Regions from separate parts of the Caballeronia sp. AZ7_KS35 genome, predicted to be linked through region 1. Evidence: riboswitches for the same ligand, from Rfam matches in the RefSeq annotation. Region 1 holds a riboswitch; each other region holds the start of a gene.
What was found. A riboswitch is a leader RNA that binds a small molecule or an ion and turns the genes downstream of it on or off. The one in region 1 is predicted to bind cobalamin.

Region 1 (7,331 bases):
GCCGCGCAAGAGCACGTTCAGTTGCGGTGCGACGGGAACGATGACCGCGAGCACGACGGCGAGCGCGATCAGCGCGGGCCATGGCGCCGCCGCGCCGTTGAGATCGCCCGTCAGCCAGAAGATCATGCCGCGCAAACGGTTCTCGGGCGCGACGCTCAGGATCAGCGTGATGAGCGCGCCCCATCCCGATGCGATCACGACACCCGTCAGCAAGAGCCTCGGCGATGCGTCCTGTCCGCTTTGCCACAAGTCCTTGCGCGCGAGTCCGAGGACCAGTACGATCGATGCGAACGCGCCCGCGCAAGCCGCGATATCGACGCCCCACCACGGCAGCGACCCGAGCATCGCGGCAAGCGCGAAGGTTGCCGCGCCGCCGGATACGCCGAGCACGTACGGTTCCGCCAGCGGATTGCGCAACAGCACTTGCAGCAGCGCGCCGGCGAACGCGAGCAATGCGCCCGACGCGAAGCCCGCGAGCGCGCGCGGCAGACGCAAGGTCAGCACGATGTCATCGGCGATATCGGGCGTCGCCGAGTGCGCGTGAAAGAGCGCGCCGATCGCGCGCGATACGGGCAATGCGACGCTGCCCATCGCGAGCGACGCGACCAGCACGACGAGCGTCGCTGCGCCGAGCGCGATCCAGATCGCGGTGGCGCGGCTCGCGTCCATCGCGCGCGGACGTTCAGCCACGCGGCTCACGACGGATGCCAGCCCAACGTGATGTACGCGCCGCGTCGTGGCGTGTTGTACGAGTAGGCAAGTTCATAGTCCTTGTCGAACAGGTTGTCGATGCGCGCCGTGACGTACCACGACTTCGAGATGTCGTAGCGCGCCGACAGATTCACGATGCCGTAGCCCGCGAGCGTCGAATTGTAATCGCTGCGTTGACCGCTCACGATCCATTCGCCACCGACGCGCCACGGCCCGATCGTGCGATGCGCCGTCAGCGTCGCGAAATGCCGCGCGCGCCGCGTCAAATCCTCGTGATTCGTTTCGTCGACGGGATTCTGGAACGTGACGCCCGTGCGCACATCCGTTGCGCCGACGTGCCCCGCCCACGATCCCTCGATGCCCTGCACCTTCGCGCGCCCGACGTTCTGCGCGACATAGTAGAAGCCGCCGTCGGACACGTAATCGATCAAATTCGAATAGCGCGTCTGAAAAAGCGTCACGCGCACCACGCCGAGCGCATTCGATGCGTACTGCAACGCCGCCTCGACCGAATGACTCCGCTCCGGCTGAATCGACGGATTACCGCTCAGCGGATAGTAGAGATCGTCGAAGCTCGGCGCGCGAAACGAGGCCGAATAGCTCGCGCTCGCCTTCCAGTGCGCGTCGAAGTTATACGCGTAGCCCAGATAGTAGCTGTTCGCGCCGCCGAAATCGGAATACTGATCGCGGCGCAGATTCGCCTGCAACTCGTTCGCGCCGATGTGCCCCACGTAACCCGCGAACATCGAATTCACATGACGGTCGGGCGCGCTGAACTGATCGGAATCGAGCGTCTGATCGAGATGCTCGTAGCCGAAGAGCAGCTTGTGCGCGTCGCTGATCCGCACGTCGTTCTGCCACGTATATTGCCGGTTCTCCGAATCGAAACGGCTCGTATAGACGCCGTTCTGCTCGATGTTCGCGCGGTCCTGTCCCTGCGCGATCGTGAAGTGCGTCGTCCAGTTATCCGTGACGCGGCCGTTCGCGAACACCGACGCCGAGCGCACGCGATCGTGCGTTTCGTTGATATCGGTCGGCTGGCCATAGGCATCGTCGAAACTGTTGATGCCGTTCGATTGCAGGAAGCGCACGCCCGCGTCCCACTTGTCGCTGAACTCGTGACGCAGCGTCGCCGCGACGCTCTCGTTCAGATAGCCGTTCGCGTTCGGATTGGCGCCGGGCGCGATTCCCGGATCGATCGACGAGAAGCCGTCGGTTTTCTCGCGCGAGACGTTCACGCTGAAGGTCGTGCGGCCGTCCTTGTCGAGCGCGCCGCTCACGCCCGCCGATTGCCGCTGCGTGTGATAGCTGCCGTACTCCGCCTCGAAGTTGAAGCGCGGCGGATGCGCCTCGCCTTCCTTCGTGAAGATCTGCACGACGCCGCCAATCGCATTCGATCCATAGAGTGCCGACACGTTGCCGTTCACGACCTCGACGCGCCCGATCTGGTCGAGCATCAATTGCGATAGCTGTGCCGCGCCGAGCGACGCCGATTCGACGCGCACGCCGTCGATCAGCACGAGCGATTGCGACGACGCCGCACCGCGTATGAAAAGCCCCGAGTTCGAGCCCGGTCCGCCGTTGCGCGTGATCTGCACGCCGGGCGCGAGCGCGACGAGTCCGAGCGCGTCGCTTGCGTTTGCATCGGCGATGTCCTGCTCGTCAAAAAGCGATGTCTGCGGAATCGATTCGGCAAGCGGCTGCGGCGCGCGCGTCGATGTGACGACGACGGGCGCAAGCGTTTGCGTGCTGTCTTCCGTCTGGGCCGCCTGTGCAGCGCCGGCGAACGGCAAGGCGCCGATGGCCGCAACGAGCGCGCCATGACGGGAGAGACCGCTTCTGAGCGCGGCCAGTGGCAATACCATGTGTGAAGTGTTCCGTTTCGCGTGAGCGCGACCCCGCTCCCCGCGAGGACGATGCGCGACGAACGCACCGCGCCATGCGCGCCGATGCGTCGGACTCCGGCCGGTATCCGGGCTGGCGATCAATCGTCTCGCCTTCCCGCGCATGGCGCGCAGTGGCATCGACACGTTTCTTGCAGTCGCGCGCGTGCGACGAATTTCGACACGCTCGCGCGGCAAAAACGCGCATGAGACGACTTGCAACTTGCGTTGCGGTCGCTTACCGTTGCGGGGGCAGCACAGGTTGGCTCGTCGTCGATTGCGGCGACTTCGCTCCCTGTTTCCCGTTTGACTGCATCCACGAGATCCGCGGATGCGAGCACCAAAAGTGCGGCAAGTGTAGGAGCGCGGTTCGGGGCCGTCAAGAAAACCGCGCGGGCAGACTGGCGCGGCGCATGACGAATCGAACGAGAAGCGAAAGAGAAGCGGCCGGCCTGTCATCACGAGCGTTGCGGGGCGCTCGCGTTTTCTGCACACGAATGCATCGCGACATGCGCTTGATTCGAAGGATTAAGCGCTAGATCGCGTGTTGTTACGTCTCGAAACGAGACATTTATCGGAAGCTCCGTTGAACCGCGCTAAAATGCGAGGTCTTTAGAGGACGCAGCACATGCTCAACGAACTCGAATCACTGTCAGGAAACATCGGCCGGCTGATCCAGATCAGCGAGCGCCACAAGCAGGCGCATCAAGCGCTGCAGGAACAACTCGAACAGCTGCGCGCCGACTATGCGAACGTGCAGGCCGAGCTCGCGCAAGTGCGCGAAGAGCGCGATACGCTGCAGTCCGAACGCGATTCGCTGTCCGCGAAAATCGACGACGCGCAAATCCGCCTGAACGCGATTCTCGAAAAGCTGCCGCGCGGCAAGTCCGCGCAACATGCCGAGTCCGACAATCAACTCGATCTCCTCGAAGCCGATTCCCGGGAAGCACATGAAACGGAATTGCACGGCGAGCATCATCAGGGAGAGAAGGCATGACGACCACGCAGATCGAAGTATCCATTCTCGGGCAGCCGTATCGTCTCGCGTGCTCGCCGGAAACCGAAGGCGCATTGCGTGAAGCCGTCGCGCGCGTCGACGCCGAAATGAACAAAGTGCGCAATGCAAGCAGCGTGCGCGGCACGGATCGCATCGCGGTGATGGCGGCGCTTTCGCTGGCGTCGGAATTGCTTAAGCTGCAGGACAGCGTGCGTCACGGCGAGGCCTTCCCCGCCGAAGAAATCCGCCGCACGATGCACTCGATGAACGAGCAATTGGGCGCGGTCATTGCGCAACACGAAGCGCAATAAGGCAGATGCGCGTCGAGTCAATCAGCGCGCAATGTCAATCGAAAAAAGAAACTGCCGAAGTAGCGTGAAGAGGCTGCAGAAGGCAAACGATTGGTGTAGAGTGACGTTTCCCTGCCTGGTACGCCAAGGTCATATATTCCTTGAACCAATGCTACATTGGCACGGTTGCGGAACCTTGCAGCACGGGCGCGCGCGTCGCTAGTCCGATGTACCCGAAGTGTTGCTTACCGCGACCAATCTTGAACCCAGGTTCAGGATGCCGGCCTAGCGGCTGTGGCGGGGACCTCATTCAAGAAACGGCATCGGTTTTTCCGATGCCGTTTTCGTTTGTCCCTGCCGTTCGCTCTTCGATTCATGCACACGACCATGCGCTACTGGCTGATGAAGTCCGAACCGGACGAAGCGAGCATCGATCATCTCGCGCACGCGCCGAAAAAAACCTTGCCGTGGACGGGCGTACGCAACTATCAGGCGCGCAACTTCATGCGCGATCAGATGCAGATCGGCGACGGCGTGCTCTTCTATCATTCGAGCTGCCCGGAGCCGGGCATCGCGGGCATCGCGAAAGTGTGCTCGACGGCGTATCCGGATCCCACGCAATTCGATCCGAAGAGCGATTACTACGATCCGAAATCGACGCAGGAAACGCCGCGCTGGATGCTCGTCGACGTGAAGTTCGTGAAGAAGACGCCGCTCATATCGCTCGCCGCGTTGCGCGAACATCCAGAGCTTGCCGACATGCAAGTGCTCGCGCGCGGCAACCGGCTCTCGATCACGCCCGTGACCGAAGCGCAATGGCGATTTATTACCGAGCACCTCGTCTAACAAGGAACTTACGACTTCACGACTGCGACTAAATCCCGTCGCACGTACGCGATGTCACGGAGTCCTTCGATGCTCAATAAGAAAACCGCCGCCGCCTTCGCCCTGCTCGCGATGTCCGGTGCCGCGCTTACGTTGTCTCAAACCGCCGCTGCGCAGACGGTGATGACGCAGCCACAGCCCTCGGGCGTGCTCTCGCTCTCCGCACAAGCGAGCGCGCAAGTGCCGCAGGATGTCGTCAACATCACGCTCTTCTACGAACAGGAAGCGGCCGATCCGTCGTCGCTCACCAGCACGCTCAATCAGCGCGCCGAGGCCGCGTTACGCGAAGCCAAAGGTGTCGACGGCGTGACCGCGAAGAGCGGCTCGTTCACCGTCTATCCGTCGACGGATCGCGACGGCAAGATTTCCGCGTGGCGCGGGCGCACGGAAGTCGTGCTCGAATCGCATGACTTCGCGGCGGCATCGAAGCTCGCGGGCAAGATGAGTTCGTCGATGCAAGTGGGTAGCGTCGCGTTCTCGCTGTCGCCCGAAGCGCAGCGCGCGGCCGAGCAAAAGCTCGTCTCGCAAGCCATCGATTCGTTCCGCAAGCAGGCGCAAAGCGCCGCGCAAGGCTTCGGCTACAGCAATTTCACGATTCGGGAAGTGAATGTCGGACGGAGCGGCGCGCAGCCGCGTCCCGTCATGATGATGCAATCGCGCGCGATGAGCGCCGATGCGAAGATGGCCCCGATCGCGATGGAAGCCGGCACGACCACGGTGACCGTCGACGTTTCCGGCTCCGTACAAATGGGACGCTAAACGTCGCTCCCGCTGTTCACGCGGGGCGGCGTTCGACCGCCCCGCTCTTTCCTCAAGCCTTTGCGGATTCGGGCGGCAGGCGCAGATTGCGCTTGTAGGCCCACACCATCATTACCACGCCGGCGACGATCATCGGCAGCGAAAGCCATTGGCCCATCGAGAGATTGAGCGCGAGCAAGCCGAGATAATCGTCCGGCTCACGCGCGAATTCCACGGTGAAGCGCGCGAGTCCATAACCGATCAGGAACAGCGCCGAAATCGCGCCGACCGGACGCTGCTTGCGCGAGAACGTCCAGATCACGATAAACAACACGAGCCCTTCCAGCGCGATTTCGTACAACTGCGACGGATGACGCGGCAGCATGTGGTAACGCTGAAAAATTTCCGTGAGGTGATACTGCGCGTCGAGCTGCGGATTCTTCGAGAGCCACACGGCGTCGTCGTTCGTCGAGTTCTGGAAGAGCATCGCCCACGGCGCGTTCGGGTCCGTCACGCGGCCCCACAGCTCGCCGTTGATGAAATTGCCGAGTCGCCCCGCCGCGAGACCGAGCGGCACCATCGGCGCGACGAAATCCGTCACCTGCAGCCATGTGCGCTTGCGGTGATACGCGAACAGCACCATCGCGAGCGTCACGCCGAGAAAGCCGCCGTGAAACGACATCCCGCCTTCCCATACCTTGAAGATATCGAGCGGATGCGCGGCGTAATAACTGGCCTTGTAAAACAGCACGTAGCCGATGCGCCCGCCCAGAATCGTGCCGAGCACGCCGTAGAACAGCATGTCGTCGATGTCCTTCACGGTCCAGCCTTGCGCGGCGACATAAGGCAGCCGCAGCCGCAACCGGCCGATGACGATGGCCGACACGAACGCCACCAGGTACATGAGGCCGTACCAGCGCACGGCGAGCGGTCCGAGATGAATCGCGATGGGATCGAAATTGGGATGTATGAGCATTCTGATGTGGGAATCTTTAAGCGGGCTACAGGGGCGAATCATACAGAACCGGCGCTTTCGGCCCTCGAACGGACGATTTCGATGAACCCGGCGAGCACCGGACTCACTTCCGCGATCCGCCATACCAGCCCCGTTTCCACGAAAGGACCGGGATCGAGAAGCGGACGATACACGACGCCCGTGCGCCTTAGATGACGCAGCGATTGCGGCACGAGCGCGACGCCCATGCCGGCGGACACGAGGCTCACGATGGTCTGCATCTGGATCGCCTCCTGCCCGATACGCGGCGTGAGCCCGGCCGCGCCATAGCAGCCCATGATGATGTCGTGCAAGCCGGGCGCGAGACGCCTCGGAAAGACGACGAGCGGCGCGGCGGCGAGATCGTGCAGGTCGACGGGTTCGTCTTCGCTCGAATTCAGCTCTTGCGCCTGCTTCTCGGACATCGCGATCATCAGCGGCTCGCGCGCGATCGGCACATACTCGAGCGACGACGCGTAACGCGGCGGCAGCGGCGGAATGACGAGGCCCGCATCGACGCGCCCGGCGACGAGTTCGTCGATCTGCACGTCGCTCGTCGCTTCGGTCAGTTGCAGACGCACGCCGGGATGACGCGCACCGAAATCGCGCAGCAGCGCCGGCAGAAGCCCGTAATCGGCGGTGGAGACGAACGCGAGCGACAGCACGCCCGCCTCGCCGCGCGCGAGCGATTGCGCGAGCGGACGCAGCGCATCGGCGGATGCGAGCAGGCGGCGCACTTCCGGCAACAGATCCTTGCCGACGGGCGTCAGCTCCACGGTCCGTTTCGTGCGCACGAAAAGCGCGACGCCGAGCGATTCTTCCAGCGCGCGGAT
Region 2 (7,331 bases), on a different contig from region 1:
ATGTGCTGTTCGACATCGAGCAGATGCCGTTCGACCTGCTCGCGATAGCCAGCGGGTTGCTGCCACAGACCGCGTTGCATCGCTTCGAGCAGACGCTCGCAGATCGATTGCAACGCGTGCGGATTGTGCTGCGCAATGAACTCGCGCGTGTCGGCATCGTTCACATAGGCATCGGTGACCAGCGCGTACTGATGATCCGACACGACGCGCGCGGTGGCGTCGTAGCCGAACAGGTAATCGACGGTCGCCGCGAGTTCGGACGCGCCCTTGTAACCGTGCCGCTTCACGCCATCGATCCACTTCGGATTGACCACGCGTGAACGCACCACGCGCGCAATCTCTTCGTTCAGCGTGCGAACGCGCGGCGCAGCGGGATTGCTGTGATCGGCGTTATACGTCTGCGGCTGCACGCCCGACAGATAGCGCACGGCCGCGACCATGCCGCCCTGGAACTGGTGATAGTCGTTCGAATCGAGCAGATCGTGTTCGCGATTGTCCTGGTTCTGCACGACGACATCGAGCGTCGATAGCCGCGCGCCGAAGCTCGCGCGTGCTTCGACGCCATCGCCCGATTGCGAATACGCGTAGCCGCCCGCGCTTTGATACGCGGCGGAAAGATCCGCATCGGTCTGCCATTGCTTTGCGTCGATCAGTTCCTGCAGACCCGCGCCGTATGCGCCCGGCTTCGTGCTGAACACGCGCCAGCCCGCTCGACGCCGCGCGTCCTTCGTCTCGATGCCGCGCGCGATCAGCTCGTCGCGCTCACGAAGGATGCGCGCGCGGATCGGGTTGACATCGGCGGGCTCGTCGTCCAATTCGGCGACGGCCTGCACCGCCGCATCGAAGAGATGAATGAGATTCGCGAACGCATCGCGGAAGAAGCCCGATACGCGCAATGTCACGTCGATGCGCGGCCGGTTGAAGATCGAGATCGGCAGAATCTCGAAGTCGGTCACGCGATGACTGCCCGCCGCCCACTTGGGCCGCACGCCGATCAACGCGAACGCCTGCGCGATATCGTCGCCGCCGGTCCGCATCGTCGCCGTGCCCCACACCGACAAGCCGATTGCCCGCGGAAAATCGCCGTGATCCTGCACATGGCGTTCGACCAATGCGTTCGCCGACTTTACGCCGAGCGACCATGCGGCTTGCGTCGGCAATGCGCGCGTATCGACGGAATAGAAGTTGCGGCCGGTGGGCAGCACGTCCGGTCTGCCGCGCGAAGGCGAGCCGCTCGGACCCGGCGGCACGAAACGGCCTTCGAGACCTCGCTTCAGTTGCGTCAGCTCTTGCGGGCCGCACGCATCGAGCCGCGCGAGCACATCGCCACGCAGACGTTCGAGCACGAGCGATGCACGCGGTCCGGGCGCGGCTGCGTCAGCATCGGACAATAGTTGCATCGCTAACGATTCGAGGCGCTCGCGCGTATCGCCTTGATGACGCCACGGCGCTTCACTCACATCGGCAAGTGCTTGCGGACGCGGGCCGGTCCACGGCGCGGCCCAATCCGCATCGAGCGGATCGAAGATATCGGGCAATTGCAGATCCCGTGCGATCGCGACGATCAGGCTCGCGTTCGCGCCCTGGCCGTCGCCGATCGGAAAGCGGCCGAGCGCGAGCAGCGTGTCGCGTCGTTGCACGCCTTGCGGCGAGACACCGAATACATGCAGGCCGTCGCGAATCTGCGCTTCCTTCAGTTCGCAGAGATAGGCATCGGCGCGCGTGAGCAACGCGTCTTCACCCACGGTATCGCGTGGCGCATCCAGCCCGAGTTCCTCGTGCAGCCGGTTCTCGACGATGTTCGCGAGAATCGTCTTGCGCAGCAGCTTCGCGCGGCGCACATCGACCATCAACGCTTCGTAGTATTCGTCGACCTGACGCTCGAGATCCTGCAATGGCCCATAGTTCTCGGCGCGCGTGAGCGGCGGCATCAGATGATCGATGATCACGGCCTGCGCGCGGCGCTTCGCCTGACTGCCTTCGCCCGGATCGTTGACGATGAACGGATAGAGATGCGGCATCGGTCCGAGAATCGCATCCGGCCAGCACGATGACGACAACGCGACGCTCTTTCCCGGCAGCCATTCGAGATTGCCGTGCTTGCCGACATGCACGAGCGCATCCGCCTGAAAGCGCAGACGCAGCCAGAAATAGAACGCGAGATAGGAATGCGGCGGCACGAGTTCGGCATCGTGATAGCTCGCGTAATCGTTGCGCTGCCGCGAACGCGAAGGCTGAATGCCGATGAACACTTCCCCGCAGCGATAGCCCGCGATCATGAAACGGCCGCGTCTGATCGTCGGGTCGTCTTCGGGTGCGCCCCAGGTTTTTTCGAGCGCGGCGCGCGCATCGGCGGGCAGTGTGCGATACGCGTCGAGATAGTCATCGAGCGAAAGACTCTGCAACGCAGGGCGCATATCGCGGACGACGGGATCGTTGGTCACGCCTTCCGTCAACGCGGCGATGAGCGCATCGCCGTTCGCCGGCATGGTGCCGACGCGATAGCCTTCTCGCGCGAGCATCGACAGAATGTTGATCGCGGATGCGGGCGTATCGAGTCCCACGCCATTGCCGATGCGCCCTTCGCTCGCCGGGTAGTTCGCCAGCACGAGCGCGATGCGCTTCTGCGCGTTCGGCGTATGACGCAGCTTGGACCACCGCCGGCTCAGTTCGGCGACGAAGCGCACGCGCTCCGCGTCGGCCTGATAGCGCACGACATCCACCTGCGTATGCTTGCAGTGATATGCGAGCCCCTTGAAACTCACGGCGCGCGTGATGATGCGGCCATCGACTTCGGGAAGCGCGACATGCATGGCGACGTCGCGCGAATTCAGGCCGTGATTGTCCTTCTGCCAGTCATCGCGATTGCCGCCGCTCAGGATGACTTGCAGCACGGGCGCATCGCCCGCGACTTCGAATGCTTCGTCCTCGCCGATCACGCTCGCCGCAAAAGCCGTCGTGTTCAATACGAGCGATGCGCGATGCTGCGCGCACAAACGCTCGACCACTTCGCGGTTCACGCTTTCCTTGAGCGACGAAATCGCGATCGGCAACGGATTCATGCCTTCCTTTTCGAGCGCTTCGATGAGCGCATCGAACACGGCCGTATTGCCCGATTGCAAATGCGCGCGGTAAAACAGGATCGCGGCGACGCCCGCGCCTTCGGTCCAGCGCGCCTGCCAGTCGTCGATGACCGCGATATCGCGCTCGGGATGATAGATCGCGACGGCGGGCAGCGGACTCGGCGGCTGCGGCTCGCGCCCGAAGCCGAACGCGCGATGCGCGATCGCGCGTAGAAACTCCTCGGCATTGCGCGCGCCGCCTTCGCGCAGATAGCGCGACAGCTCGCGGCAAAACGCTGCATCGGCCGTGCTCTTGCCGATAAGATTCGGGTCCTCGGTGAGATCGCCCGAAAACATCGCGAGCATCTGCTTGCGCTCTTTCGCGAGCGCGACGAGCCGCTCGATGCCGTACGGCCAGTACGATTCGCCGCCGAGATGATCGACGATCACGACCTTCGCGTGACGCAATACATCGTCGACATAGAAATCGACCGATGCGGGCTGACGCAGAAACGATTGATTCGCGAGCCGCACGTCGGGAAAGCCCGGCTCGAGACGCGGAAACGCGCTCGCGAGCAACGCGAGCGTCGTATCGGCGGAGCTGAGCACGACGATCGGCGCGCTCGTCTGATCGATACGCATGACGCCCTGCGCGTCGTCGACGAAGCCTCCCGGCGTCGTGCGGAGCAGATGCATCGCGGTTACGCCTGCACGGGCGCGCTCGCGAGCGCGGCGTCGAACGCGCGTTGCAGCGTCGCGCGTTCGAGGTCTTCGCCGATCAGCACGAAGCGGCTTTGGGTCTTCGCTTCGCCCGCTTCCCAGCGGCGGTCGAAGTAACTGTCGAAGCGTCGTCCGACGCCTTGCACGACGAGCCGCATCGCCGCGCCCGGCAACGCAGCGAAACCCTTCACGCGATAGATCGTGTGCTGCTCGACGAGCGCATGCAGCGCGGCCAGCGCCTGCTCGCGCGATTCGACGTTGCCATGCACGACGACCGAATCGAACTCGTCATGATGATGATCGGCGTGGCCTGCTTCATCGGGCGAACCGTGATGATCGTGCCGCAAATGAATCGTCTCTTCCGATGCCGATTCGAGACCGAGCAATGTATGCACATCGAGCCTGCCCATCTGCGCGGGCACGATCTTCACTTCGGGCGGAATCTCGGGCCGCACGAGCGCTTCGACCTTTCGCAGCGCTTCATCATCCATGAGATCGGTCTTGTTGACGATGACGAGATCGGCAGACGAAAGCTGGTCCTCGAACAGTTCATGCAGCGGCGATTCGTGATCGAGATTGGGATCGGCCTTGCGTTGCGCATCGACGGCGACGGGATTCGCCGCGAACTGACCGCTCGCGGCAGCGGGTCCATCGACCACGGTCACGACGGCATCGACGGTGAATGCGTTCTTGATCGACGGCCAGTTGAACGCCTGCACGAGCGGCTTCGGCAAAGCGAGACCGGACGTTTCGATCAGCACGTGATCGATGCTCTCGCGCCGCTCGACGAGTTGTTCCATGACCGGATAGAACTCTTCCTGCACGGTGCAGCAGAGACAACCGTTCGCGAGCTCGTACAGATTGCGGTCTTTGGAGCCGGCTTCATCGTCGCAACCGATGCCGCAACCTTTCAAGATCTCCCCGTCGATGCCGAGCTCGCCGAACTCGTTGACGATCACCGCGATGCGCTTGCCTTGCGCATTGGAGAGGATATGCCGCATCAGTGTGGTCTTGCCGCTGCCGAGAAAGCCGGTCACGACCGTGACGGGAATCTTGCGGGTTTGCATCGTCGCTCCGTGGCTTCGGTTGCATGCGCTTCATGTCGCGCGATGCCTGGCAACGCGGCTGGATGAAAGGGAAACGCACGCTTTTATGGATCATGGGCCGCGCCGCATCCCCGCGACAGCAAGCCCCGCTCAAAGTCTGGCCGGTATCCGGGCTGACGACGACGCCGCTTCGCCTTCCCGCGCGTTTCTCACGCGCAGTGGCTTCGAAGCCGGCTTCCCGTACACGCGATGAAAATGCCGTGCGCGGTGAATCGCTTACCGTTGCGGGGGCAGCGCAGGTTGACGTGCGTTCGACGAATCGAAAGGAACGCGCCCTGCTTCCCGTTTAACTGCGCACGAGAGAATCCGCGCGCGAGCACCAAAACTGCGTGAAAGTCTAGGCCCGGCGGGCGCGAGCGTCAAGAAAGGTGGTAAGGTCGGCGCACATGGAATCCGTCATCGCTCACATGAATCAGCCCGCTGTCACGCGTCTTTCCGTGGGGATCGGCTGCAGGCGGGGCGCGAGCGCCGACGCAATCGAGCACGCCGTGCGCGGCGCTTTGGGCACGCTTGCGTTCGGCGACATCGCCATCATCGCGAGCATCGACGCGAAACGGCACGAGGCGGGACTGCTCGCGTTCTGCGAGCGTCATCGTCTGACATTGCGCTTCTACGGCGCCGATGAAATCGCGCAAGCGCCGCGCACGGCGATATCGCATCATGCAATGGCGCATATGAACGTCGATGGCGTATGCGAGCCTTGCGCGCTGCTCGCGGGCAACGCGCGAACGCTCATCGTGCCAAAGACGATCGATTGTGGCGTAACCGTCGCGATCGCAGCGATGCATGCGCCCCGCGCGAACGGAACATGAATACCGGTCTTGCGGTCGTGCGCGGACGCGGCGTTTCGGCGAGCGGCTTCGCCACGACCGGTTTGAACTTGTCGCGGCAAAGCCAGACGAGAACGCCAAGCGCGACGAGTTCCAGATAGAGATAGAGCGCGTCCATTTGCTTGCTCCTCGAGTCGGTGATTACGTTGATTGCATGATGCCTGCCGTCTGTTAGCGCAGAATTAAGCCGCCGCCTGTTGTACGATACGGCCGTCTTTCTCTGGAGCTCCCGTGAAAACCGATACCGAATCGCATCTGCGCATGACCCAGCGCCGCAAGGAAGGCCACGAGAAAAAGCAGGCCGCCGCCGATCACGAGAAAGGCCTTTTGATCGTGAATACCGGCAACGGCAAGGGCAAGACAACGGCCGCGTTCGGCATGGCGGTGCGCGTGCTCGGACACGGCATGAAGCTCGGCGTCGTGCAGTTCATCAAGGGCGCGCTGCATACATCGGAGCGCGATTTCCTCGGCGCAATCGCGCATTGCGATTTCGTCACCATGGGAGATGGCTACACCTGGAACACGCAGAATCGCGAAGCCGACATGGCCACCGCGCGCAAGGGCTGGAACGAAGCGCGCCGCATGATCGAGAGCGGCGAATATCAGATGGTCGTGCTCGACGAACTCAACACCGTGCTCAAGTACGAGTATCTGCCGCTCGATGAAGTGCTCGACGTGCTGAAGGCGCGGCCCGCGATGCTGCATGTCGTCGTGACCGGTCGCCACGCGCCCGATGCGTTGATCGAACTTGCCGATCTCGTCACGGAAATGCGGCTCGTGAAGCATCCGTATCGCGAGCAAGGCGTGAAAGCGCAACGCGGCGTCGAGTTCTGAGCGATGCCCGACTGCCCCGCTCTCTTCATCGGCGCGAGTGCGTCGCATCAAGGCAAGACCACGGTGACGGCGGCGCTTGCGCGTCATCACACGCGCCGAGGACTGAAGGTACGCGTGTTCAAGACCGGCCCGGATTTTCTCGATCCGATGATTCTCGAACACGCATGCGGCGCGCCCGTTTATTCGCTGCATCTGTCGATGGTCGGGCTCGATGCGTGCCGCGCGTTGCTCGCCAAGGCCGCGCGCGAGGCCGATCTCATTCTCATCGAAGGCGTGATGGGTCTCTTCGACGGCACGCCGAGCAGCGCCGATCTGGCCGCCACGTTCAACGTACCGGTGCTCGCGGTGATCGGCGCGCACGGCATGGCGCAGACGTTCGGCGCCATTGCGTTCGGGCTCGCGCGTTATCGCGAAGATGTGCCCTTTCATGGCGTGCTCGCGAATCGCGTTGCATCGGCGCGCCATGCGCAGATGTTGTCGGAGACTATCCCCGTCGACTTGCGTTATTGCGGCCATCTGTCGAATGCGGACGATATCGCCTTGCCCGAGCGTCATCTCGGTCTCACGCAGCCCGATGAAATCGCGGGCCTCGACGCACGGCTCGACCGCGCCGCCGATGCAATCGCGCAAACGACGCTCGCCGATCTTCCGCCGCCCGTTCATTTCGACGATGCGACGCTGCCCGCGCCGCCGCGTCTGCTCGACGGTGCGCATATCGCCATCGCTCGCGATGCGGCGTTCTCGTTCGTGTATCCGGCGAATGTCGATGTGCTCATCGC
Region 3 (7,331 bases), on a different contig from region 1:
GTTCGCCCAGCACGCGCCGCACTTTCTCGAAGTTGCGGCCGAGCTTCATGATGACGGCCGCATCGGCTGCTTCGAGACGGCGCTTCAGATCGTCTTCAGGCAGCACGCCCGACAGCACCGACAGGCTCTGATTGCGATACACGAGCGGCACGCCGAGCACGGCCACGCCGCCGAGCATCGAGCACACGCCCGGCACGACCTCTGCATCGAAGCGTGCTGCGAGACGATCGTGCAGATACATGTATGAGCCGTAGAAAAACGGATCGCCCTCGCAGATCACGGCGACATCGCGTCCGGATTCGAGATGACCGGATATCGTGAGCGCGGCTTCGTCGTAGAACGCGCTGATGATCGTCTCGTAGCAGAGCGGCGGTTCGAGCGCTTCGGTCGTCACCGGATAGACGAGCGGCAGGCGCATCTGCGTATCGTCGAGATGCGATTCGATGATGCCGAACGCATTACCCTTCTTGCCCTTTGCGACGAAATACGCGACCACCGGCGCGGTCTTCAAAAGCCGCAGCGCCTTCACGGTGATCAGCTCCGGATCGCCCGGGCCGACGCCTAATCCAAAGAGACGTCCGCGCATCATTCGGCCTCCGAAGCAAGTGCGTTCACTGCGGCCGCTGCCATCGCGCTGCCCCCGCGCCGGCCGAGCAGCGCGACGAAGGGCACGCCGCGGCTATCGGCGGCGAGCATCGCTTTCGATTCCGCCGCGCCGATGAAACCGACCGGAAAGCCGAGAATGAGCGCGGGCTTCGGCGCGCCGGCATCGATCATGTCGAGCAGATGGAAGAGCGCGGTCGGCGCGTTGCCTATCGCGACGATCGCGCCTTCGAGTTGCGCACGCCATAGTTCGAGCGCGGCGGCCGAGCGCGTGTTGCGCATCGCGCGGGCGCGCTCGGGAATCGAGGGATCGCTCAAGGTGCAGATCACGCGGTTGTCGGCGGGCAAGCGCGCGCGCGTGATGCCCTCGGCGACCATGCGCGCATCGCACAGGATCGGCGCGCCTGCTGCAAGCGCCTTTCTTCCGATGCTGCCCGCGCCGGGCGAGAAGCGCAGATCGCTCACGATATCCACCATGCCGCACGCATGGATCAGCCGCACGGCGAGCTTCTCCAGATCGGCGGGAATGGCGGCGAGGTCGGCTTCGGCGCGGATCGTCGCAAAGGACTGACGATAAATCTCCGCGCCGTCGCGGATGTAGTCAAGCATCGGCATGGCTCCGGGCGAGCCGTTCGGCCGCCTCTTCGATGGTCAGATTGCGCGCGACGGCTCGTGCGTCGCGATGTAAGTCGTATCGTCCGGGCGCGACTGCGTAGAGCGTGACCGGAACCGGATGCGCCGCCGCGCACGAACGCTCGCAGCCGCTCAGATGCACCTGCGTCCCGTCATCCGAAGGCAGGAGCGCGGCGAGCCGGTGAGCATCGGCTTTGGTATCGGCACGGCTCTTTGCGCAGCGTTCCGAACCCGCGCACGCGATGAGGCGCGCGAGCGGTTTGTGCGCGCCGGTTGCAAGGCCGAGCGCGTGCAGCCCTTGCAGCATGTCATGCGCTGAATGCGCCGCGAGGCCGGGAATCAGCACGCTTTGCCACGGCGTCATCGTCAGGCGGCTTGCGCCGTGTGCGTCGGCGAGATTGGCGAGCGCTTCGAGCGTCGTCGCATCGAGACGGCCCAGCGGCGTTTGCGCACCCGCGTACCACGTCGCGCGATGCGGCTCCTCGTGCGCGCCGAGACGCAGCGATGCATCGGCGGGTGCGCGTGTCCATGTCGCGATATCGGCGTCGAAACGCAAGGCGTCGAGAAAGCGCGCAACGCCGATACGCGCAAGCAGATCGCGCATGCGATGTTCTTCAGGCGTCGCCAGCGCGAGAAAGCTGCGCAACACGTTCAGGACGAACATCACGAGATCGTCGCGCGAGATCGCGCCGAGCGCCGGATCGCGCATCGTTCCGGCGAGGCCGAATGCGAAGCGCGCGCCATCGTCGATGGCGGAAAGCCAAAGATCGTGCGGATGATCGAGCATCGCGAGGCGCTCGCCGGCGTCGAGCTGGAGCGCGAATTTCGGCGACAGCGCATGCAGCGACGCATCGGCCTGCATCGCATCGACGATCCGCGCGGCGAGCGCGCGCGTGCCGTCGTCCGCGAGCGGGCTCAGCATTACGTTGCGGATGTCGTCTGCGCCCGCCGTCGACGGGCCGAGGCCCGCGTCGAGGGCGATGTCGACGAGCGCGGCGTGGGCATCGTCGCGAATGCCGCGCAGTTGCAGATTCGCGCGATTGGTCACTTCGATCACGCCCGAGCCGTACTCGCGAGCCGCGCGCGCGACGGCCCGCGCCGCCCGCGTGCTCAACACGCCGCCCGCGAGACGCAGACGCGCAAGGCCGCCATCGCGCGCGGGCACGATGCGCATCAGGCCCGGGCATGCGGAAGCACGCGGCGTTGCGTTGAGCGATGAGCGGTCGAAAGAATTCAAAAGCGTGACCCGTTGGGCTTCGCGCGTGATGAGCGAACCGGTACACCCCGCCCGGTCGGCGTCGCGCGAATGCGTTGGGTCGGCAGGTCTCTTGGCTGGCAGGTCGACATTCGCGCCGGCCTTCCCGGTAAAAACCAGTGGCAGTGGAGCGCGGACTCGCTGCGTACAATTGCGGGGGCAGCCACAGTTTCGCTGTGTTCCCTTTTAAGCCCTCGGTCTCACGACCCCGGGCGCCGACGGACCTGTATTATGCCCGCTTTTATCGACCCTCCGAGCGCTTCCGGCATGTATCCGGGAACGCGATCGGAATCGCAGCAAGGAGACCGCGCATGTCGAACTGGCTGACCGTGGTGGGCATCGGCGAAGACGGCTGGCACGGACTTTCCCGCGCCGCGCGTCGCGCGCTTCTCGACGCCCAGTCGATCCACGGCGGCGAACGTCATCTCGCGTTGCTGCCGGATCGCATCGCCGCGCGCCGCATGCCGTGGCCGAAACCCTTTTCGCTCGATGCCGTGCTCGCCGACCGCGGCGACGGCAAAACGCGCATCTGCGTGCTCGCGAGCGGCGATCCGATGTGCTTCGGCGTCGGCGCGACGCTCGCGCGCGAAGTCGCCAACGGCGAAATGCGCGTCATTCCCGCGCCGTCGTCGCTGTCGCTCGCGGCGGCGCGCCTGTGCTGGGCGCTCCAAGACGCCGTCTGCGTATCGCTCGTCGGGCGGCCGGCGGCGTCGCTGCTCGCGAATCTGCATCGCGGCGTGCGCCTCATCGTGCTGAGCGCGGACGGCACGACGCCCGCCGCCGTCGCCACGCTTCTGACCGCGCATGGTTTCGGCGCGAGCCGCATGACCGTCTTCGAGCATCTCGGCGGCAGCGACGAACGCCGCATCGACGAGCGTGCCGACGACTGGCGCGAGCCCGTCGTTGCCGCGCTCAATCTCATCGCGATCGAGTGCCGGACGCACGCCGGCCACGCCGGGCCGCCGCTCACGCCCGGTCTCGCCGACGACGCCTACCGCCACGACGGCCAGTTGACGAAGCGCGACGTGCGCGCCGTGACGCTCGCGCGCCTCGCGCCGCAGCCCGGCGAACTGCTGTGGGACGTCGGCGCGGGCTGCGGCTCGATCGGCATCGAATGGATGCGCGCGCATGGCGCGTGTCGGGCGATCGCGATCGAAGCGAACGAGAGCCGTCAGCGTCTCATCGAATACAACCGCGATGCGCTCGGCGTGCCCGCGCTGCAACTCGTCAGAGGCGAAGCGCCCGCCGCGCTCGACGGCCTTCCCGCGCCGGACGCGGTGTTCATCGGCGGTGGATTGACGGTGCCGGGCCTGCTCGATGCGTGCTGGGCGCGTCTGCGTCAGGGGGGGCGGCTCGTCGCCAATGCGGTGACGCTGCAAAGCGAGGCGGCGCTCGTCGAATGGCGCGCGCGCCACGGCGGCGAGCTGACGCGCATCGGCGTCGCGCAGGCGGAACCGCTCGGCAGCTTCGACACGTGGCGTCAGGCGCTGCCGATCACCGTCCTGCACGCGAGCAAACCGTGATGCGTCATGCGTGAAGAGACGCCGGAGAAAGCCGCGCCGCTGCGCAGCGGCTACACGACAGGAAGCTGCGCGACCGCGACGAGTCTCGCGGCCGCGCGCCTCTTGCTGCTCGGTGAGACGAGCGAGCGCGCGGAGATCGTCCTGCCGAAGGGCCAGCGCGTGACGATGATGCTTTCGTTCTGCCGCCGTTTACCCGATGAAAGCGCCGCCGCCGAAGCCGGCGTCATCAAGGATGCGGGCGACGATCCCGACGTCACGCACGGTGCGCTCGTGTTCGCGCGCGTGCGACTGTCGGAGGAACCGGGCGTGCGCTTTCATGCGGGCGCGGGCGTCGGCACGGTGACGCGCGCGGGCCTCGCGCTCGCCGTCGGCGAACCGGCGATCAATCCGATGCCGCGCAAGATGATGACCGAGCATCTCGACGCGCTCGCAAAAAGCGTCGGCTATCGCGGCGGTTTCGACGTGACCATCGGCGTGGAGAACGGCGAAGCGCTCGCGCAGAAGACGATGAATCCGCGCCTCGGCATCGTCGGCGGATTGTCGATACTCGGCACGACCGGCATCGTCAGACCGTTTTCGTGCTCGGCGTACATCGCGTCGATTCATCAGGGCATCGATGTGGCGCGGGCGAACGGGTATCGGCATATCGCCGCGTGCACCGGCAACCAGAGCGAGGACGCGATGCGCGCGCGCTACGGCCTGCCCGACATCGCATTGATCGAAATGGGCGATTTCGTGGGCGCGGTGCTCAAGCATTTGCGCCGCGCGAGCGTCGACAAGCTGAGCCTGTGCGGCGGCTTCGGCAAGCTGTCCAAGCTCGCGGCGGGGCATATGGATCTGCACAGCCGCAGTTCGAGCATCGACTTGCCGCTGCTCGCCGTCTGGGCCGCCGATGCGGGCGCGAACGCCGAACTGCTGGCGTCGATGCGCGCGGCCAACACGAGTCAGGAAGCGCTCAAGCTCGCACGCGCGGAAGGCATCGCGCTCGGCGATATCGTCTGCCGACGCGCGCGCGATGTCGCGCTCGACGTGCTGCCGCCAGGCATCGAAGTCGAGACCTTCGCGATCGACCGGCGGGGCAATATCGTCGGGAGCGCGGCATGACGCGCGTGCTGCTGCTCGGCGGCACCGGCGATGCGCTCGCGATCGCGCGTGCGCTTCCTGCGACGCACGTCTACAGTCTCGCGGGCCTCGGGCGCGTGCCGGGCGATCTGGCGTGCACGGTGCGCGTCGGCGGTTTCGGCGGCATCGACGGGCTCGTGCGATATCTGCGCGACGAGCACATCACGCTCGTCGTCGATGCGACGCATCCCTATGCCGCGCAGATGAGCCGCCACGCGTTCGATGCCTGCGCGCTCGCCGACGTGCCGCTCTGGGCGGTGCGCCGTCCCGTATGGCAGCCGCAGGCGGGCGACGACTGGCGCGAGGCGTCGGACTGGCGCGAGATCGTCGAATGCATCGCGCCGTTTCATCGGCCGCTTTTCACGCTCGGGCGCGAGGCGCTCGCGCATCTGCACGACATTCCCGCGTCGCAGCACTGGACGATTCGCTGTCTCGACGCGCATCCGGGCAACGCGCGCGCGAGCATTGTCGATGCGCGCGGTCCGTTCGATCTCGCCGGCGAGCGCGCCTTGTTCGACGCGGCGCGTATCGATGTCGTCGTCAGCAAGAACAGCGGCGGGCGGGCGACCGAGGCGAAGCTCGCGGTCGCGCGGGAACGCGGTATCGCCGTCGTCATGCTCACGCGGCCCGCGCTTCCCGACGCCGACCGCATTTTCGACGACGCCGCCAGCGCCCGCGACGCGCTTCAACACTGGCTCACCAGACCATGACCGTTTATTTCATCGGCGCCGGACCGGGCGATCCCGAACTCATCACAGTAAAGGGGCAGCGGCTGATCCGCGCATGTCCCGTGATTCTCTACGCCGGCTCGCTCGTGCCGACGCAAGTCCTCGACGGACATCGCGCGCTGAAATGCATCGACACGGCCGAGCTCGATCTCGACGCGATCGTCGCGCTCCTGCAGGAAGCGCACGCGAACGGGCACGACGTGGCGCGCGTGCATTCGGGCGATCCGTCGCTGTACGGCGCGATCGGCGAGCAGATTCGCCGGCTCGACGCGCTCGCGATTCCCTACGAAGTGGTGCCGGGTGTCACGGCGACGGCGGCATCGGCGGCGGCGCTGAAGCGCGAACTGACGCTGCCCGGCATCTCGCAGACCGTGATCTTCACGCGCTACGCGACGAAGACGTCGATGCCCGAAGGCGAGAGCCTCGCCGATCTCGCGCGTCATCGCGCGACGCTCGCGATTCATTTGGGCGTGCGGCATATCGAGCGCATCGTCGCGGAGCTCGTGCCGCATTACGGCGCGGAGTGTCCCGTCGCGGTCGTGTTTCGCGCGAGCTGGCCGGACGAGACGCGCGTCGAAGGGACGCTCGCGAACATCGCGCCGAAAGTGCGCGAGGCGGGCATGGAACGCACGGCGATGATTCTCGTCGGACGCGTGCTGGCCGCCGACGGCTTCGCGGAGTCCACGCTCTACGCGAAGGATCGATGACGCGATGCGCGACCTCGACGCCGTCTTCGATGCGCTCGCGAAATCGGCATTCCGGCGCCGTTTCGCGCTCGGCGTGCGTGAGGGGAAAGTTTTAAGGGAGAAGGGCGTCGACACGGTCGTGGCGCAGGCGCATGAGCTGATCGGCAAGCGGCTTGCGCCGCAAGCGCCGCTGAACGACGGCAAGCAGACACCGTTTCGCGGGCATCCTGTGTTCATCGCGCAGCACGCGACGGCGACGTGCTGCCGCTCGTGTCTCGCGAAATGGCACGGCATCGCGGCGGGAAAAGCGCTCGACGACGCCGAGCGCCAACATGTCGTCGATGCCATCGAACGCTGGCTGCGCGCGCAACCGCTGCCGGCGGCGTCGAACCAGCCCGCGCCCGACAATCCGCAGCGCGAACTGCCTTTCTGACGCGCTCTAACGCGACGGATCGGCGCCCGCGGCTTCGAGACGCGCGCGCCGCACCGCCACGAAAATCAGCAACGCGAAAACCAGCGGTCCTACACCTACGCCGCAGTCCTTGGCCAACTGATTTCCCAACTGCGGATAGATCCACGCGAAAAACAGGATCGCGGGCTCGCCGCGCAGCCATCCGTCGCGCAGCGCGCGCGCGGCGATGAGTGCCAGCGGGATGCCGAGCCACACGCCGTCGTAGTTATAGATGTAGGGGCTGATCATGAACGTCGCGGCGACGAGCGCCGTCGCGCGAACTTCCAGTCCTTTCGCATTGCGCCATACCCACGCGACGGCGCAGATCGC
Region 4 (7,331 bases), on a different contig from region 1:
CTGCGCAAACGCTGTGGCGCGCGCAGGCGAGCGTGTCGTATGAAGTCGATCTGTTCGGCCGCGTGTCGAACTCGGTGCAAGCCGCGAACGCGGACACGCAGCAAAGCGAGGCGTTGTTCCGTTCGGTGCAGTTGGCATTGCAGGCTGACGTCGCGCAGAACTACTTCAATCTGCGCGAGCTCGATGCGGAAAGCGATGTCTTCACGCGCACCGTGCAGCTACGCGAGGAAGCGTTGAAGCTCGTGCAACGCCGCTACACCGAAGGCGATATCAGCGAACTCGACGTGGCCCGCGCGAAGTCCGAGCTCGCGACAGCGCGTTCGGATGCGATGACGGTGCAACGTCTGCGCGCGGCATCGGAACATAGTCTCGCGGTATTGCTCGGCAAGTCGCCCGCCGAATTCACGATGGCCGCGAATCCGCTCAAGCCGGTAACGGTGCGCGTGCCGCCCGGTTTGCCTTCGGCGCTGCTCGAACGTCGTCCCGATGTCGCGGCGGCGGAACGCGCGATGGCTGCGGCCAATGCGCGTATCGGCGTGGCGAAGGCGGCGTTCTTCCCGTCGCTCACGTTGACGGGCTCGGGCGGCTTCGAATCCGCGACGCTCGGCGATCTCTTCAAGTGGTCGAGCCGCACATTCCTGCTCGGGCCGTTCGCGGGTACGGCGCTGAATATCCCGATCTTCGATGGCGGCCGTCGCAAGGGCAATCTCGCGAATGCGCGCGCGATATATGAAGAGGATTCGGCGAACTATCGTCAGCAGGTGCTCGTTGCGTTCCGCGAGGTCGAGGACAATCTGTCGGATCTGCGCATCCTCGAAGATCAGACCGCGACGCAGGACGATGCAGTGAAGGCGTCGGTGCGTGCCGCGCAGTTGTCGCGCACGCAGTACACCGAAGGCGCGGTGAATTACCTCGACGTGATCGATGCGGAGCGCACCGTATTGCAGACGCAGCGCGCCTCGGTGCAGTTGCGGGGCACGCAGGCGGTATCGACGGTGAATTTGATCCGCGCACTGGGCGGCGGCTGGGGCGATGCGAAGCCCACGCCGGTGCCCGAGCCGAGTCTCGCGCAGAAGTAGCATGAAGATGGCCCTGCATCGCGCAGGGCCATTTTTTCTCGGGGCGCGCATCGATGACAGCTCGATTGTTCGCCTCCCGGAACATATGTCTTCACCTGCGGGGCGTTTATCCGCACGGCTCGAATCCATAGAATTTCAATCATGGGATAGGGAGCCGATGATGAAAGACTTGATCGCAAAACAACTGTATCAGCCGGCGGTGGTGTTGCCACTGCTACTGTTGACGCGCCTGATGGTCACGCTCGACTTCAATCTCGCGCAAGTAATGTTCGTGATGGTATTGAGAGGTTCGCAGCACGCATATCAGTTCGCGCTGCGTCATGCGGTTTCGCGTCAGCGCAATGGCGCGAGCGTGAAGCATCTGCCCTGCAACAACTGCTGCTGACGCGCGCCGCGCTATCGACCTCAATACACTTCGGGAACGTACATCTCATCCGGCACGGGCTGGCGCAAATAATCGGGGTTGAACACGCGGTCGGGCAGTTCGATCGGCGGATGCTCGACATCGTGATACGGCACCTGACTCAGCAAGTGATGAATGCAGTTCAGGCGCGCACGTTTCTTGTCGACGGCATGCACGACCCACCACGGCGCTTCGGGAATGTGCGTGCGCTGAAGCATCACTTCCTTGGCCGCCGTGTAGGCCTCCCATCGGCGGCGGCTCTCCAGGTCCATCGGGCTCAGTTTCCACTGCTTCAAAGGATCTTCGATACGCGCCTGGAAGCGCACTTCCTGTTCGTCGTCGGTGATCGAGAACCAGTACTTCACGATCTGAATGCCGCTTCGCACGAGCATCTTCTCGAACTCGGGAACCGAGCGGAAGAATTCCTCATACTCTTCGTCCGTGCAGAAGTTCATCACGCGCTCGACGCCCGCGCGGTTATACCAGCTTCGATCGAACAGCACGATCTCGCCCGCCGCCGGCAAATGCGACACGTAGCGCTGGAAATACCATTGCGTGCGCTCGCGATTGTTCGGCGCGGGCAGGGCGGCCACGCGGCACACGCGCGGATTCAGCCGTTGCGTGATGCGCTTGATCGCGCCGCCTTTGCCCGCCGCATCGCGTCCCTCGAACAGCACCACGAGCCGATGCCCCTCGTGCACGACCCAGTCCTGCAGCTTCACGAGTTCGCCTTGCAAGCGAAACAGCTCGCGAAAATAGGTCTTGCGTAACTGACGCTCTTCATCGGAGAAAGTCGATTCGCCGTCCAGGAAGCGATCGTCGATCTCCATCTCGAACTCTTCGTCGTAGCTGTCGATGATGTCGGCGTGGAAACGGCGCTGCTTTTCCGTCGTGTTCATGAGGGGCTCCGTGGCGTTCTTGGGCTGCCGCCGTCGCGATGACGGTCGCGGCGCGGGACGGCCGATTGTGACGACATTCGATGGCAGTCACATGACAGCGGCTGATTCGTTCATTCTAGCGAGCGATTCGCTGCTTTATGACGCGGCGTCGCGCGCCGTTAGAATGTTCCGGCACTTCGATGGCATTTTGAAGTTCGATTTCATCTTCCCCATATCAAGCGAGCGAACGCGATGACCGCAACGATCCATAGTTTCGACGAAGCTCAAACCGCGCGCCTCGTGCCGTATGACCGGCTTGTCGACACCCTCGCCGCGACGATGCTCGATTACGCGGCGGGACGCATCGTGAGTCCAGAGCGCATGGTGGTGCCGATCGAAGGCGGCGTGATGTTGTCGATGCCCGCGAGCGCCGCCGATCTCGCGATGCACAAGCTCGTGAACGTTTGCGCGGGCAACGGCGCGCTCGGCCTGCCGACGATCCACGGTCAGGTGACCGCCTACGATGCCATGACAGGCGTGCCGCAATTCATGCTCGATGGCCCGACGGTGACGGGCCGGCGCACGGCGGCGGTATCGATGCTCGCGATCCGCGCGCTTCACGATGCCGCGCCGCGCGAGGTGCTCGTCATCGGTACGGGCAAGCAGGCTGCGTATCACGTCGAGGCGCTCGCCGCTATTTATCCCGATGCGCGCATCCTCGTGCAAGGCTCCCGTCCCGGGCGGGCGCGCGAGTTCTGTGCGGCGCATGCATCGCTTTCGAAGCAGCTTGCCGCGCTCGACGAGTCCACGATTCCCGATTCGATCGATGTCGTCATCGCCGCGACCACGAGCAAGACGCCGGTCTATACGTTGCCCGCGCGCGCGGGCCGCCTCGTGATCGGCGTGGGCGCATTCACCGCCGATGCCGCCGAGATCGCCGCCGCGACCGTGCATGCAAGCGCGCTTTACGTCGACGACCCTGCGGGCGCGCGTCACGAAGCAGGCGATTTCATTCTCGCGAGCGTCGAATGGAACGATGTGCACGCATTGGCGGTCGCGCTCGCGGCGCCGTCCAAAGCCGTTGATGCATTGCAACCGGTGATGTTCAAATCGGTCGGCTGCGCGGCTTGGGATCTTGCGGCATGTCGCGTCGCGCGTGCGGTTTTGTCGGAGGAAAGCATCGCGGCGCGCTAGGCCGTGCAAGGGAACGCCAGCTTGGAACGGTACTTGCTGTAGGTCTCTTTAATGACAGAGACGCCATAAGCGTCACATGACAAACGGCGCCAAGGTGCGCCACAGCAATCGAGCCAGCGAACTAACCCATGAAAAGTCGATACGACAGCAAGTGGCACCCGTGGATTCCGGCGCGCGACGACGGACGTGAGGGCGCGGGTGGCGCGGCGGACGGGGAACGCCAGACGACTCCGCATGCGAGCGCGGCGCCGCCTGCGGCTTATTTCATCTCGGTTCTTGAGCTTGCGACGGGCGAGAAACTCGGCAATGACGAGCGTCTGCGCGCCGTCGCGATGCTGGAATCGCAATTCGGTGCGGGGCGTCCGCGCACGCTGAAGGAAGCGGTGCGAATCTGCGCGGCGGCGATCGATTCATCGACGCTGCAGCGCATGGCGCGCGGCGCAAAGGCCTAGAAAACACGTCTGAAAAGACAGCTTCGGCGAAGCGCGTTTTTTCACACGTGTGTAAAACGCGCGTGCTCGCTGAAAAGTGCGCGAACGTTCGGTTGCGCCTTGACCGCTCTATTTGACGGTCTGAATGACTTCGAAGCCCTCGAATTCCGGATGACCGAGATAAAGCTGGCGCGTCTCGCCGCCGGCATTGCGATGCGCGGCGCGAAACGCGTCCGAACGCGTCCAGTCTTCGAAGGCTGCCTGATTCGCCCATATCGTATGGCTCGAATACAGAACGTGATCGTCTTTCACCGGCCCTTTGAGCAGATGAAACTCGACGAACCCGGGCACATCCTTCAGATGCGTATCGCGGCTCGTCCACAGACGTTCGAAGTCGGCTTCGGCGCCGGGCACGATCTTGAAGCGGTTCATGGCGATATACATGTCGATGCGGTTCCTTCGAAGTAGTGACTCGATTGAGCGGATAAGAACGATCAGTCGCGCCCGAGTTCGACGATGGTCGTGAAGCCGCCGAAGAACATGCGTTGAGGATCGAACGGCGTCTCGCCGGATTCCATCATCGTTTTGAGGCGCGGGTCTTCCATCACTTTGGCGTTGACGCTATCGCGCTGCTCGCGCGATTCGTAGACGATATACGAGAACGCGACGGTCTCGCCTTCCTTCATCTGCACGCTCTGTGGAAACGATGTGAGCTTGCCGGGCTTCACGTCGTCGGCGATGGTTTCCACGAACTCCAGTGCGCCGTGTTCCAGCCAGATCTTGCCGGCGGCTTCGGCCATGCGGCGATAAGCGTCGACCTTGTCGATCGGTACAGGTACGACGAATCCATCCACGTAGTGCGCCATCTGAGTCTCCTGGTTGAGTCGAACGCGCACCGCGCACGCGATGCGCTGTCTGCTTTGAGCTATTCGTATGCAGCGAAGTTCAGGGCGGTCCACGTATCGGCGGGCGAGGCGCGTTCCAGCACCGTGGACGAGAGCGGCGCGAAGTTCATCCCATAGATCGATGTGAGCGGCATGCGAAGCGCATGCGCGAGCGCCACTTTCACGACGATCGCATGCGTGACGACGATGCAGCGCCCCGCGTCGAGCCGGTCGATCGAAGCGAAGCCCTCGGCGACGCGCGCGGCGAGCATGGCGACGCTTTCGCCGCCGTGCGAACGCGCATCGGGATCCGCGAGCCATGCAGCGACATGTTCCGGTTCGCGCTCGCCCGTTTCGCGTATCGAATGCCCGCGCCAGCGGCCATAGTCGATGTCGTCGAACGCGGGAACGATCTCGAATGCATCCGCGATCCACGCCGCCGTTTCACGCGCGACGCGCGCGGGACTCGCAATCACGCGCGTGTCGGGCAAGGCGTGCAATGACGCGAGCTGCGCGCGCGCATCGCGCTCGGGAGGTTCGTCGCCGGTGGGAAAGTGCCCGGTTTTCATCGCGCGCGTGGCGGCGTGACAGAGAAGAATGAGTTCCAAGGCAGGTGGCGGTCGAATCGGAATCGTTTTACTTTGCAGCGGATCATCATAGAATGGCAAGCTTGCAGTGCGAGGAAGCCGGTGCAAACCCGGCACGGTCGCGCCACTGTGTGCGGTACGTCAACGCGAAAGCGCGGCGCCGCGAGTCAGACCCCGCTGCATGCTCTTCGTCAATCGGGACGCGCTTTTCCCTGGAGAACCACCATGAATGCTTCCAACGCGCCGGTCTTTTCCGCTCCGGTTTCCCCGTCACTCGATGCACCCGTGCCCATTCCGGTGCGTGAAGTGTTGCCGTGGGCCGTCTTCATCGGCCTCATTCTGCTGATCGCAATCTATTTCGTCGGCGCCGAACAGGGCGCGACGTCGATTTTCTCGGGCACGTACGTCCACGAATTCGTGCATGACGGCCGGCATTTGCTCGGCTTTCCGTGCCACTGAGGAAGCATCATGATTCGCACTTTGCTGATACGCGGCATGATCGCGGGACTGGTCGCGGGCCTGATCGGCTTCGGCTTCGCGCGTGGGTTCGGTGAACCGTCGGTGGCACGCGCCATCGCGTTCGAGGAACAGCACGAGCATGAACACGAACATGAGCACGGTCATGCCGATGCGGCTGCCACGCCAGCGCATTCGCACGATCACGGCGACGAAGCGCTCGTGTCTCGCGATACGCAAGCTGGCCTCGGCCTTCTGACCGGCGTCGCCGTGTTCGGCACCGCGCTCGGCGGTCTCTTCTCGCTCGTGTTCGCGTTTGCTTATGGACGGCTCGGCGCGTTGCGCGCGCGCGGCACGTCGGCATTGCTCGCGCTGTTCGGCTTCGTGAGCGTCGCCATCGTGCCGTTCCTCAAGTACCCGCCCAATCCGCCCGCTGTCGGCAATGCCGAGACCATCGGGCCGCGCACGGCGCTTTTCTTCGGCATGGTGGCGATTTCCATCGCGGCTGCCGTCTTCGCCGTGCGCTTGCAGCGGCGCATGGTGGCGCGGCATGGCGGGTGGAACGCGACGCTCATCGCGGCGGCTGCGTATATCGTCGTGATCGTGGCGGCGCAGGTCGCGCTGCCGTCCGTCGATGAAGTGCCCGCGGATTTCTCCGCTTCGCTGCTGTGGAATTTCCGCGTGGCCGCTATCGGCATGCAGGCGCTGTTATGGACGACGCTCGGTCTCGTGTTCGGTGCGCTCGCAGCGCGTGAACTCGAGCGGCCGGCGGTGAGAAGAATGGCTGCGGCGTAAGCGGTTCGGCGTCGCTCATGAAGCCCGCGCTTCGTCAGGAACGCGGGCTTTTCGTTTGCTCTTTCGCCGCACGACGCTTGAGCAATTCATCGAACAGATCGAGCTTCGCGGCATCGTCCATCGATCTGAAGGTCTTGATTTCCTCGCGGCTTCGGAAGCAGCCGAGGCACAGGCCCGTTTCCTGATCGAGCTTGCAGACATCGGTGCATGGCGAGCCGATGGGTTCCTGCGCTTTCGCGCGTTCGATGGTGAAAGCGAGATCGTCTTGCGTCGTTGTCATAGTGATTCGCCGCGAAAGAGCGCAGCGGCCGCGGCCGGATTCGACGGCCAGTAAGCGTGCATGTAAGTGGCCGACACCGAACCATGCCGATAGAGCGCTTCGCCTTCGCTGCCGGTCGTGGCATGAGCGGCCTTGAGCGCCGGCTGCATCGGCGTGTCGAGCGTCGAGTAGTGGAATGTGTGACCGGTCATCGCGCCATGCGTCGTGTCGATGCGCTGCATCGCGAGGCGCGACAGCTTGCGTTGCATCGCCGCGTCGCCGGGAAGGATGCCGAGCATCCCATGCCGCGTGCCTTCGATGTCGGTCAGCGTGTCGAGCAGATACAGCATGCCGCCGCATTCCGC

Region 2: linked by a shared signal. The riboswitch ahead of cobW (cobalamin biosynthesis protein CobW) and the one ahead of NCT05_RS04255 (TonB-dependent receptor domain-containing protein) in region 1 are both predicted to bind cobalamin.
Region 3: linked by a shared signal. The riboswitch ahead of cobG (precorrin-3B synthase) and the one ahead of NCT05_RS04255 (TonB-dependent receptor domain-containing protein) in region 1 are both predicted to bind cobalamin.
Region 4: linked by a shared signal. The riboswitch ahead of NCT05_RS20345 (CbtB domain-containing protein) and the one ahead of NCT05_RS04255 (TonB-dependent receptor domain-containing protein) in region 1 are both predicted to bind cobalamin.

What each region holds. Positions count from the first base shown of each region.
Region 1 is NZ_JALQDV010000001.1:886,994-894,324, reverse strand. Features, by position in the region: gene NCT05_RS04260 (FecCD family ABC transporter permease) at 1-699, opposite strand, end outside; gene NCT05_RS04255 (TonB-dependent receptor domain-containing protein) at 696-2,576, opposite strand; cobalamin riboswitch at 2,658-2,955, opposite strand; gene NCT05_RS04250 (ATPase) at 3,223-3,591, shown strand; gene NCT05_RS04245 (cell division protein ZapA) at 3,588-3,902, shown strand; RNA gene ssrS (6S RNA) at 4,008-4,189, shown strand; gene NCT05_RS04235 (EVE domain-containing protein) at 4,269-4,727, shown strand; gene NCT05_RS04230 (SIMPL domain-containing protein) at 4,797-5,525, shown strand; gene lgt (prolipoprotein diacylglyceryl transferase) at 5,578-6,480, opposite strand; gene NCT05_RS04220 (LysR family transcriptional regulator) at 6,519-7,331, opposite strand, start outside.
Region 2 is NZ_JALQDV010000032.1:119,559-126,889, forward strand. Features, by position in the region: gene cobN (cobaltochelatase subunit CobN) at 1-3,758, opposite strand, end outside; gene cobW (cobalamin biosynthesis protein CobW) at 3,764-4,849, opposite strand; cobalamin riboswitch at 4,971-5,228, opposite strand; gene NCT05_RS20320 (cobalamin biosynthesis protein) at 5,275-5,700, shown strand; gene cobO (cob(I)yrinic acid a,c-diamide adenosyltransferase) at 5,950-6,552, shown strand; gene NCT05_RS20330 (cobyrinic acid a,c-diamide synthase CobB) at 6,556-7,331, shown strand, end outside.
Region 3 is NZ_JALQDV010000032.1:107,625-114,955, reverse strand. Features, by position in the region: gene NCT05_RS20280 (precorrin-2 C(20)-methyltransferase) at 1-589, opposite strand, end outside; gene NCT05_RS20275 (precorrin-8X methylmutase) at 586-1,212, opposite strand; gene cobG (precorrin-3B synthase) at 1,205-2,473, opposite strand; cobalamin riboswitch at 2,538-2,726, opposite strand; gene cbiE (precorrin-6y C5,15-methyltransferase (decarboxylating) subunit CbiE) at 2,803-4,014, shown strand; gene NCT05_RS20260 (cobalt-precorrin-5B (C(1))-methyltransferase) at 4,021-5,118, shown strand; gene NCT05_RS20255 (cobalt-precorrin-6A reductase) at 5,115-5,846, shown strand; gene cobM (precorrin-4 C(11)-methyltransferase) at 5,843-6,571, shown strand; gene NCT05_RS20245 (DUF4186 domain-containing protein) at 6,576-6,983, shown strand; gene NCT05_RS20240 (glycosyltransferase family 87 protein) at 6,990-7,331, opposite strand, start outside.
Region 4 is NZ_JALQDV010000032.1:127,065-134,395, reverse strand. Features, by position in the region: gene NCT05_RS20385 (efflux transporter outer membrane subunit) at 1-1,079, shown strand, start outside; gene NCT05_RS37025 (hypothetical protein) at 1,081-1,464, shown strand; gene ppk2 (polyphosphate kinase 2) at 1,485-2,381, opposite strand; gene lhpI (bifunctional Delta(1)-pyrroline-2-carboxylate/Delta(1)-piperideine-2-carboxylate reductase) at 2,613-3,554, shown strand; gene NCT05_RS20365 (hypothetical protein) at 3,683-4,006, shown strand; gene hmuQ (heme-degrading protein HmuQ) at 4,115-4,429, opposite strand; gene NCT05_RS20355 (DUF1428 domain-containing protein) at 4,480-4,851, opposite strand; gene NCT05_RS20350 (histidine phosphatase family protein) at 4,911-5,477, opposite strand; cobalamin riboswitch at 5,526-5,652, shown strand; gene NCT05_RS20345 (CbtB domain-containing protein) at 5,682-5,915, shown strand; gene NCT05_RS20340 (CbtA family protein) at 5,925-6,707, shown strand; gene NCT05_RS20335 (DUF1289 domain-containing protein) at 6,742-6,987, opposite strand; gene NCT05_RS20330 (cobyrinic acid a,c-diamide synthase CobB) at 6,984-7,331, opposite strand, start outside.